Regions from separate parts of the Paenarthrobacter sp. NPDC090522 genome, predicted to be linked through region 3. Evidence: predicted binding sites of a transcription regulator. Region 3 holds the regulator's gene; each other region holds the start of a gene.
What was found. Region 3 encodes LexA, which represses DNA repair genes until DNA is damaged. Its sites were predicted from a motif close to TCGAACANNTGTTCGA; they were not measured.
Positions count from the first base shown of each region.

Region 1 (3,273 bases), on a different contig from region 3:
GAGTCCTGGCGCCGGGTCTCGGCATCTCCGTGGCCGTCGCCCTGATCGGTGTGTTGCTGGTGCCGGCGGCCTTGCAATTCCCGATGGTTGGGGTGCTGGGAGTGGTCCAGAGCGCCGGGTTCGGCCTGGGCATGGCGTTGGTGGTGATCCGTTCGGCGGGACCCCAATCCGCGGGAAAGCTCTCCGCAATGAGCCAGGGGTTTGGATTTGCGCTGGCGTCGCTCGGTCCGTTGGCGGCTGGCCTGTTGCACACCTGGACCGGTGGTTGGGAGGCGACGTTCCTTGCGCTGGCAGCAGAAGCGTTGGTCCTGGCCGGGGCGGGATACCTTGCCATCCGAGGTCCCGTAGCCAGCGTCGAAATGTCTGCGGAACCCCGGCCCGGGAACCAGTCAACGCCTGAGTTGGTTCGCTGATCCGGAGAGGTCTGCGCGCCCTGTTCGGCGGGTGTGCTCCGGCGTATCCTCTGCGGTATGACGAACTCAGCGCCCGGTAGCGGCACGGAAATTCTGCAGGCCAATGAATGCTGGGAACTCCTCCGCGGTGTTTCCGTGGGCCGTTTGGCGGTCTTGGTGGACGACCATCCGGACATCTTTCCCGTGAATTACAAAGTTGATCACGGAACCATGGTTTTCCGTACGGGTGAGGGCACCAAACTCCACGCCGCACTCAGCGATGCTCCCGTGGCCATCGAGGCCGACGGTGTGGACGCGGATACCGGCATCGCCTGGAGCGTCGTGGCAAAGGGACAGGCGACGGCGGTGAAACTAACCCAGGACGTCCTGGACACCATCGGGCTCCTGCTCTTTCCCTGGGAGGCCGGACAAAAGGACCAGTTCATCCGGATTACCCCCAGCACTGTGACGGGACGCCGCTTCAAGGTCGCCCCGCCGGTGACGTGGTGGACGCCTTTGGACGGCGCCCCCACGGCTAGCCCCGAATAGGGCGCGAAGGCCGCTGCTGCTGAATGGCTCCGTCCCTTTCACTCGTATGGCGCCGCCGTTCCGATGCTTGCTGAATGGGTCAGTTCCTTTCACTCGTGGGCTCCGCCGTTGCGCTGCTTGCTGAATGGGTCAGTTCCTTTCACTCGTGGGCTTCGCCGTTCCGCTGCTTGCCGAATGGCTCCGTTCCTTTCACTCGTAGGGCTCCGCCGTTCCGATGCTCTCTCTGCTGCCTTGCGGGGGCGTTTCGAGTCAGGCGAGGTGTTGGTTAAGGGAGCGAATTACCGGCTACCGCGTTATTGGGCCGACGTCGAACCCAGAACGGCCTTGAGGACATCGGCACAGGCTTGTCGCCTTTTCTGTCACCTACCAGACAACGTTGATCGGGCAACCCACAGTCTGCGCCCTCTGGTTGTGGAGGAGCAGTCGCTGTGCGTTTACAGGGGGTGTTTCCACATGGCTTGTTTGTGGTCTTATTCGGGGGTTGTGGGGCTGGAAGAGTGGGGGTATGAACGGGTTTTCGGGGCAGTTGGGTGATGGCGTTGGTGGCGCTGCTGGTAGTCCTGTCCCTGTCCCTGTCCCTGTCCCTGTCCCTGTCTTGGATACGCCTGTCTCCGCCCGGGCCTGGATTGCGGATGTGATCTCTGCTGTTGGTGCGCTTGAGCCCGCGGGCGACAGCGGGGTGTTGGTGGATTTGTTGCGGGGGTTGGAGGATGTGAAGTCGGCGGTGTCGGCGGCGCAGGCGAGGGTGGCTGTGGCGTTTGATCTGGCCCAGCGCCGGGAGCAGGCGGAGGCGGGGGTTCCGGCCTCGGAGCGGGGTAGGGGTGTGGGGGCGCAGGTGGCGTTGGCGCGGCGTGAGTCCCCGAACAAGGGGGCCCGGTTGTTGGGGTTGGCGAAAGCACTCGTGACGGAGATGCCGCGGACGTTGGCGGCGTTGGAGACGGGGCGGTTGAACGAGTGGCGCGCAACGTTGTTGGTGCGGGAAACGGCGTGTTTGTCGGTGGAGGACCGGTGCGCGGTGGATGAGGAGTTGGCCGCGGATACGGGCACGTTCGACGGGCGGGGTGACCGGGCGATTGTGGCGTTGGTGAAGGCTGCGGCGTATCGGCGGGATCCGGCCTCGGTGACCCGGCGGGCGGCGTATGCGGTGAATGAGCGGAACGTGGGGTTGCGTCCGGCGCCGGACACGATGACGTATTTGACGGCACTGTTGCCGGTGGCGCAGGGTGTGGCGGCGTATGCGGCGCTGACCCGGGCCGCGGGGACGGCCCGCTCTGCCGGTGATGCGCGGTCCAAGGGGCAGGTGATGGCCGATACTTTGGTGGAGCGGCTCACCGGCACCCCGGGTGGTGTCGCTGGGGTGCACGTGGAAGTGGTGATGACGGACCGGACGTTGTTGCAGGGTGATAGTGAACCGGCGAGGTTGAAGGGCTACGGCATCGTCCCGGCCGGCTGGGCGCGGGAGTTGATCAAGCACGGCCCCGACAACGACCCGGCCACACTAGCCGGGCGGGAAGTGGCGGGCGGCGACCCGGCAACACGTGCCGGACATGAGGTCAGCGACCCGGCCACACGCGTCGGGCGGGAGGCCGGCAATGGTCCCGAAAGGCCTCCCGGGCCATCCGGGTCAGCCGGGTTTGCCGGACGGGAAGCGGTCGGCGGTAGGACTGTAGGCGACAGCCGGGAAGCCGCCGGTGCCGGGCAAGGGGCCGGCAACTGGCCACCCGGGTCTGCCGGGCTTGGTGAGGAAACAACCGTGGACGTCCCGGACGTTGGTGGTCCTTCAGGGCTCCAGTCCGATTTTGCCGTGTGGATCCGGCGGCTGTACACGGCGCCGGGAACCAATGAGCTGCTGGCCACTGATTCCAAGGCCAGGTTGTTCCCCCAGGGGATGCGCAGGTTCATCCAGACCCGTGATGACACGTGCCGCACACCCTACTGCGACGCGCCCATCCACCACTACGACCACGTCCTGGCCTGGCACTCCGGAGGAAAGACCACCCTGGCCAACGGCGCAGGGCTCTGCGAAGCCTGCAACCACACCAAAGAAAACCCCGGCTGGAACACCACCCCAAGCGATCAGGGACCACGAAGTCTGGAGGTCAGAACCCCCACCGGTCACCGCTACCAATCCACAGCCCCACCACTCCCCGGAAGCGGCAACCCAGCCGCTGAACATGCTGACGGGTCACCTGTTAACGGGTCCGTTGTGGCGGGAGACCAGGGCTCGTCGCTGGTCAACGGGTCCGTTGTGGCGGGAGACCAGGGCTCGTCGCTGGTCAACGGGTCCGTGGCGACGGGAGACCAGGGCTCGTCGCTGGTCAACGGGTCCGTT
Region 1 covers NZ_JBIVXL010000015.1:120,504-123,776, reverse strand. The annotation lists gene ACIQT2_RS18380 (MFS transporter) at 1-413, shown strand, start outside; gene ACIQT2_RS18375 (pyridoxamine 5'-phosphate oxidase family protein) at 471-941, shown strand; gene ACIQT2_RS18370 (DUF222 domain-containing protein) at 1,576-3,273, shown strand, end outside.
Region 1: the regulator LexA is predicted to act here: its motif matches at 1,447-1,462, upstream of ACIQT2_RS18370 (DUF222 domain-containing protein).

Region 2 (3,273 bases), 250 kb from region 3:
GCCAACGATTTACTTCCTCACCTGAGTCCCGATCCCACCAACAATTGCCGTGGTATCAATACTCAGATTCGGATAATTCGTATCCTTTGCTTGATGATTGCGGTCTTGTAAATAGTTCTCAACCGCAACTGCTGATTAGCGGTTAGGCGCGCCGATCCAGGGAAGCGATCAGCGACTCCACCCGGCCTTTAATCTCATCGCGGATCGGGCGAATGGATTCGACGCCCTTTCCGGCCGGGTCTTCGAGGCCCCAGTCCTCGTAGCGTTTGCCGGGGAAGTAGGGGCATTCGTCGCCGCAGCCCATGGTGATGACGACGTCGGAGTCCTGGACAGCCTCGGTGGTGAGGACTTTCGGGATCTCGGCTGACATGTCGATGCCCACCTCGGCCATCGCTTCGACGGCGGCCGGGTTGACCTGCTCGGCGGGCTGCGAGCCGGCAGAGCGGACCTCAATGGCCCCGCCGGAAAGGGTGGTGAGGTAGGCGGCGGCCATCTGGGAGCGGCCGGCATTGTGGACGCAGACGAACAGGACAGAGGGCTTGTTGCTCACGTGAGCACTTTTCGGTCAGCGGCGGTATCCGCGGAAGCACCGGGAATGGGGTAGAGGAATCGGACCAGGGCAAACCCAAGAACGCCGCCGGCGAGTTGGGCCAGGATGAATCCCGGGGCGGAGGCTGGGGCGATCCCGGAGAAGGTATCAGTGATGGTCCGGGCGATCGTGACTGCAGGGTTGGCGAAGCTGGTGGATGAGGTGAACCAGTAGGCGGCTGCGATGTAACCGCCGACGGCGAACGCCACCCGATCCGCCCTGCCGGACCGGATGGATCCGAAAACCACCACCAGCAGCCCGGCGGTAGCGATGACTTCAGCCAGCCACAGACCCGGACCGGACCGGTCACGCGCAGCGAAGGACACCGCGTCCAACCCGAACATCAGGTTTGATGCGACCGTCCCGGACAAACCGCCAAGAACCTGTGCTGAGGCCAGCACAGCCGCAGTCCGGGTATCGATGACCCCGAGGACCCGTTCAACCAGGGTGACCACGGGGTTGAACGATGCCGAAACCGGCTGGAGTGCCAGGATCAGCGCGAGCAGTGCGGCGCCGGTGGCGAGGCTGTTCTGCAAAAGCTGCAGTCCGACGTCGTTCGGTGACAGCCGTGAGGCCATCACGCCCGACCCAACCACGGCCATCACCAGCAGGGAAGTGCCGATGAACTCAGCCGTGGCCCGCCGGGCCAGAACATCCTTCACCCGGCCTGCCCGCCGATCAGTGCCGCCAGGTTCTGCAACGCCTCGGTCCGGGCCTTGTAGTAAACCCACACGCCACGCTTCTCGCGATCCAGCAACCCAACCTCGTGCAGCACTTTCAGGTGGTGGCTGATGGTGGGCTGCGACAACTCAAAGGCGTCGTTGAGGTCGCACACGCACGCCTCGCCGCCCTCATGGGAGGCAACGAGGGACATGAGCCGCAACCGCACGGGGTCGGCCAGTGCCTTCAACAGCGGGGCGACACCCTCGGCTTCGCTTTCGGACAGGGGCTCCCTGGCGAGTGGTGAGCAGCAGGCGACCGCTTGAACCGGGGTCAGTTCCAAAGACATAGACACCTATAAATATTTACACTCATCTATGTTTTAGACAAGACCGCTACTTTGTCGTGGCCCCGCTGTACAGTTGAACCATTCGAATATTTGTTCGAAAAATACCGTGTTGAATCAGCCGAAGGCCGGGGTCATCTGCTAGCGCCGGAAGGGGGCCCGATGTCCAAACCAGCCCTCATGCGCCGGATGCAGGAGATCGCCCATGTGGACATCAACTGTTTCTACGCATCAGCCGAGCGGGCCTTCAATCCAGCGTTGGAGGGCAAACCCCTGATCGTCCTGTCCAACAACGACGGCTGTGCGGTGACCCGGTCACCGGAGGCCAAGAAGCTCGGGATCGGCGTAGGAGACCCGTGGTTCAAGATCGCCCCGCGGGCCAAGGAGTGGGGACTCATAGCGATGTCCAGCAACTACGAGCTCTACGGAGATATCAGCCTGCGCGTCATGGAACTCTTGCGGCGCTACTCGGCGTGGCAGGAGGTGTACTCCATCGATGAAGCGTTCCTGGGGGTCAAGGGCGGCCCGGAAAACCTCCTGGAGCTGGGCCGGACCATCAAGGAAGCGTGCCGCAAGCATGTGGGCGTTCCGGTGTGCGTAGGCATCGCTCCCACCAAGACACTCGCCAAGCTCGCCAATAAGTGGGCCAAGCACAATCCCGCGTTCAATGGAGTGTGCCGCTGGGATTCCGTGCCGGCAGATCAGCGAGAGGCGCTCATGGCACGGCTGTCCGTCATCGAAATCTGGGGGATCGCCACCCGGCTTACCAAGAGGCTGAATGCCATCGGAATCTTCTCCATCCTGGACTTGGTGCGGGCGGACCCCGTGAAGCTCCGGGACAAGTTCTCGATCGTGGTGATGCGTACTGTGCTGGAGTTGCAGGGCACGCCGTGCATCCCCATGGAAGAGGAACGGATCGGGCGGGACCAGCTGATTTTCTCCCGCTCGTTTTCGACGCCGATTACGACGGCGGCGCAGTTGCGGCAGGTGCTCAGCGTCTATGGCCAGATGGCCAGTGCCCGCCTGGCGAAGCACGACCTCCAAGCCAAGCTGCTTACGGCCTACGCGGCAACATCCGTGTACAACCCGAACGACAAATCCTTCCCCACCGTCACCGTCAGGTTGCCCATGCCGACGTCGGATCCCGTGCTCCTGACCAAAGCCGCGCATGCCTTGGTGCCCAAGTTCCAGGAAGGGACCAAGTACGCCAAGGCGGGGATCATGGTCACGGACCTGCGGCCCACGGGCAACCAGAAACCGTTGGAGATCTTCGAGAACCGCCACGAGGAACGGGGGATCGGGCCGCTCCTGGAACAGGTCAGCAAACGCTACGGCCGCGGCTCCATCGGCTTGGGGCATGCGGGCATCCGCGGCGGCCCGGACTGGTCCATGAAACGGGGCCTGCTCAGCCCCCGCTACACCACCCGTTGGGACGAACTGCCCCTGGTGAAGGCAGCCTGAAATGAACGGTGGCGCAGCGGGATGCAGAGAGGACTACGCCCGCAGGCGGTACCCGCGCTTCACCACGGTCTCCACGAGCTTGCCGTCGGGCAGCGAGGACCGCAGCCGGCTGACCGTCATGTCCAAGGCGTGCACGGAACCGCGGAGGTCCAGCAGGTCGGACAACGCTTCACGGGAAAGCACGGCGCCGCCGGCACCCAAGAGGGCCCGCAGCAAC
Region 2 covers NZ_JBIVXL010000003.1:288,092-291,364, reverse strand. The annotation lists gene ACIQT2_RS05175 (arsenate reductase ArsC) at 143-550, opposite strand; gene ACIQT2_RS05170 (aquaporin) at 547-1,251, opposite strand; gene ACIQT2_RS05165 (metalloregulator ArsR/SmtB family transcription factor) at 1,248-1,598, opposite strand; gene ACIQT2_RS05160 (Y-family DNA polymerase) at 1,758-3,056, shown strand; gene ACIQT2_RS05155 (uroporphyrinogen-III synthase) at 3,090-3,273, opposite strand, start outside.
Region 2: the regulator LexA is predicted to act here: its motif matches at 1,681-1,696, upstream of ACIQT2_RS05160 (Y-family DNA polymerase).

Region 3 (3,273 bases):
CAGGAGGGGGTACATGGAATACGTGGGAGGGAACCCAAGGGCCTTGCGGCCGGGACCACCGAAAGCCTGGAGGATCTGCTGGAGAACCTCGTTGGATCCGTTGGCAGCCCAGATGTTCGCAGGACTGAGGCCGTGGCCCAGGAATTCCGCCAACGCCTCCCGCAATTCAGTGAACTCGCGGTCGGGGTAACGGTTCAGTCCGGTGGCCGCTGCGGCCACGGCTTCGGTGATCGCGGCCTGGACATCGGCGGGCACTCCATGGGTGTTCTCGTTGACGTTGAGCAGAATCGGAACGTCAAGCTGCGGTGCGCCGTAGGGGCTCAGTCCACGCAGGTTGGTCCGGAGGGGAAGTCGGTCGAGTCGCTCAAGCTGGTCAGTCACCCCACCAGTTTAAGGTGCGCCGGTGAGTGCCCTGTAACTGTGACGCCGGAGAGGATCCGCGCCACCGTCCGTATGGACTACTTGGCAGGAACAAACAATTGCTGACCGGGGGTGATGCGTCCGCCACGGAGATCATTCAGCTGGATGATCTCCGTGATGACGTCCCGCGGGTCACGCTCGGGTGCGGCAGCCCCTGCAATGCCCCACAGGGACTGACCGGGCTGCACGGTGACACTGACGGCGACTGGCGGTTGCAGTTGCGACGGGGAATCCGAGGCCTTGGCCGGCGAGTTCAGGAAGCCCGCAAACGTGAGCAGCGCGGCCACGAGCAACATGGCCGGGATGCCAAAGAAAACGATCCGCCCGCGCCGGGTGAGCCGGATGCGGGTGGGTACCGGCGCGTTGCGGAACTCGTGGAACGTTGTGACTGCGGACATGAGCTGAGCCCTTCTGAGCGATTGCCTGGTCCCGGGGAACCAGGACCCTGCTGCCAATACCTTGTGTTCGTTGGTCTCGCCGCGATATTCGAACACTTCCTTCGAACATCTCGGCTTCGATCCGGATTACTAGAACACATATTCGAACCTTGCTATGACATTTTTAGCACTTATCAACGAACGGTGTCGAGACTCGCTAGAACAAATGTTTGATAAACGCTGGTGCCTGGCCTACGTTTGAGGGAAGAAACAGGCACAAAAGCAGTGCATCAGGAGGGTCTGACATTTTTGACCCACATCCCGGCAGCACTCAGAACGCCGCCGGGCGGAACGGAAGGGCAATGGCGAACATGGCAGCGAAGGCCACAGGCGGCGGGGCACCCCTGCGGAGCCAACAGCCCACCAAAAGTCCCAAAAGCCTGACTGTCCGTCAGAAGAAGATCCTCGAGACCATCCAGCGCTCCGTCAATGACAACGGCTACCCGCCCAGCATGCGCGAAATCGGGGATACGGTGGGATTGGCCAGCCTCTCGAGCGTCACCCACCAGTTGTCCCAGCTGGAAAAACTCGGCTACCTCAGGAGGGACCCCAAGCGTCCTCGCGCCATGGAAGTCCTCATGCCACTGACCCTTGACGGTGGTGCCACCATCCCGGGAGTGGAAGCCCCCGCAACGTTGCGCAGTACCGGCGGCCTCGCCGTCACCGAGCTGGCAAGTGCCAGCGACACCGCGATGGTTCCCCTGGTGGGCCGCATCGCTGCCGGTGGCCCGATCCTGGCCGACCAGACCGTGGAGGACGTCCTGCCCCTCCCGCGGCAATTGGTGGGCCATGGCGAACTCTTCATGCTGAAGGTCGCCGGTGATTCCATGATCGACGCCGCCATCTGCGATGGCGACTGGGTTGTTGTCCGCCGGCAGAATGACGCCATCAACGGCGATATCGTGGCAGCCCTCCTGGACGACGAGGCCACGGTCAAGACATTCCGCCAACGCGACGGCCACACTTGGCTCCTCCCCCAGAACACCCAGTACGAGCCCATCCTCGGCGATCAAGCCACCATCATGGGCAAAGTCGTGTCGGTGTTGCGCTCCCTTTAAGGGCCATCCTCCAGAAGGTCTGTTCGAAGACCCGCGTCGGCACACACTGCTTCAGGGGTGCCCGCGCCAGCGGTGGCGGGCACCCCTGAAGAATCGTCTTATCGCCCGCTCCGGGCCAGCCTTTGCAAGGCGCCCTGGACGGTCTTCCGGTCGGTCGTGGCCCAGAAGGGCGGCAAGGCAGCCCGCAGGAAGCCGCCGTACCTTTCGGTGGAAAGCCTCGAGTCGAGTATCGCCACCACGCCCTTGTCTCCCGTAGACCGGATCAACCGGCCTGCTCCCTGCGCCAGGCGGATTGCGGCATGGGTCGCCGAGACGGCCATGAACCCGTTTCCACCGGACTGAGCCACAGCACGCGACCTTGCCGTCATCAGGGGATCATCGGGCCGTGGGAAGGGGATCCTGTCAATGACCACCAGGCGGCACGAGCCACCCGGCACGTCCACCCCCTGCCACAGGGACATGGTGCCGAAAAGGCACGTATCGGGTTCGTCAGCGAACTGTTTCACCAGCGCTGCCATGGTGGATTCTCCTTGGCACAGGATGTCCACATCGAGCCGCAGCCGCATGGCTTCCGCGGCTTCCTCGGCTGCCCGCCGGGACGAAAACAGGCACAACGCTCCGCCGCCGGAGGCACGGATGAGGTCCTCAAGCTCGTCGAGGGCTTCGGGCGAGGTGCCGCGTCCGGGCTTGGGCAAGTGCTTCGCCACGTAGAGGACGCCCTGCTTCGGATAGTCAAAGGGCGATCCCACGTCCAAGCCTGTCCAGCTGGGAGCTCCGTCCCCCAGCAGGCCCAGCCCGCCCGCGGCCGGCTCGAACGCCGACCCGATGGCCAGCGTGGCGGACGTCAGAACCACCGTGTGGCCCGCAAACAGCCCTTCCCGGAGGCGTCCGGCCACGCTCAGGGGAGCAATATTAATGAGTGCGGGAGCTGTTTCGTCAGGCGGCGAGTAGCCCTGCTGGGGATCGAAAGTGCTGTTCCTGGAGAACCACACCACTTCACGATTTTCCTTCGCGGCCAGCAACCGCTCCGATAGTTCCAGAATGAGCATGAGCCGCGAACGGGCCAACTGGCGTCCACCGTCCACGGCGTTCGACGAATCCGTTTTCGAATCGGACAGGGCGGCCCTGGTGGCGTCCCGGAGCTGGTCCAGGCAATCAAGTTGTTCGTCGTTGAGGCCGTTGGGCACCAAGCCGCTTGGAACACCAACAAGGGCCATGTCCAACCTGTCCGCGGCCGCGTTCAGGGCATCGACGGTGATGGCCGTGTGCTTGCGTGCGCTTGAGGCCGCAGCATGGATCATGGCCACGGACAACTGGCCGGACACGGCTCCCGTGACCCGGTCCTGGAGTTCGTGGGC
Region 3 covers NZ_JBIVXL010000003.1:37,131-40,403, forward strand. The annotation lists gene ACIQT2_RS04095 (histidinol-phosphate transaminase) at 1-381, opposite strand, end outside; gene ACIQT2_RS04100 (LysM peptidoglycan-binding domain-containing protein) at 459-818, opposite strand; gene lexA (transcriptional repressor LexA) at 1,169-1,915, shown strand; gene ACIQT2_RS04110 (ATP-dependent DNA helicase) at 2,014-3,273, opposite strand, start outside.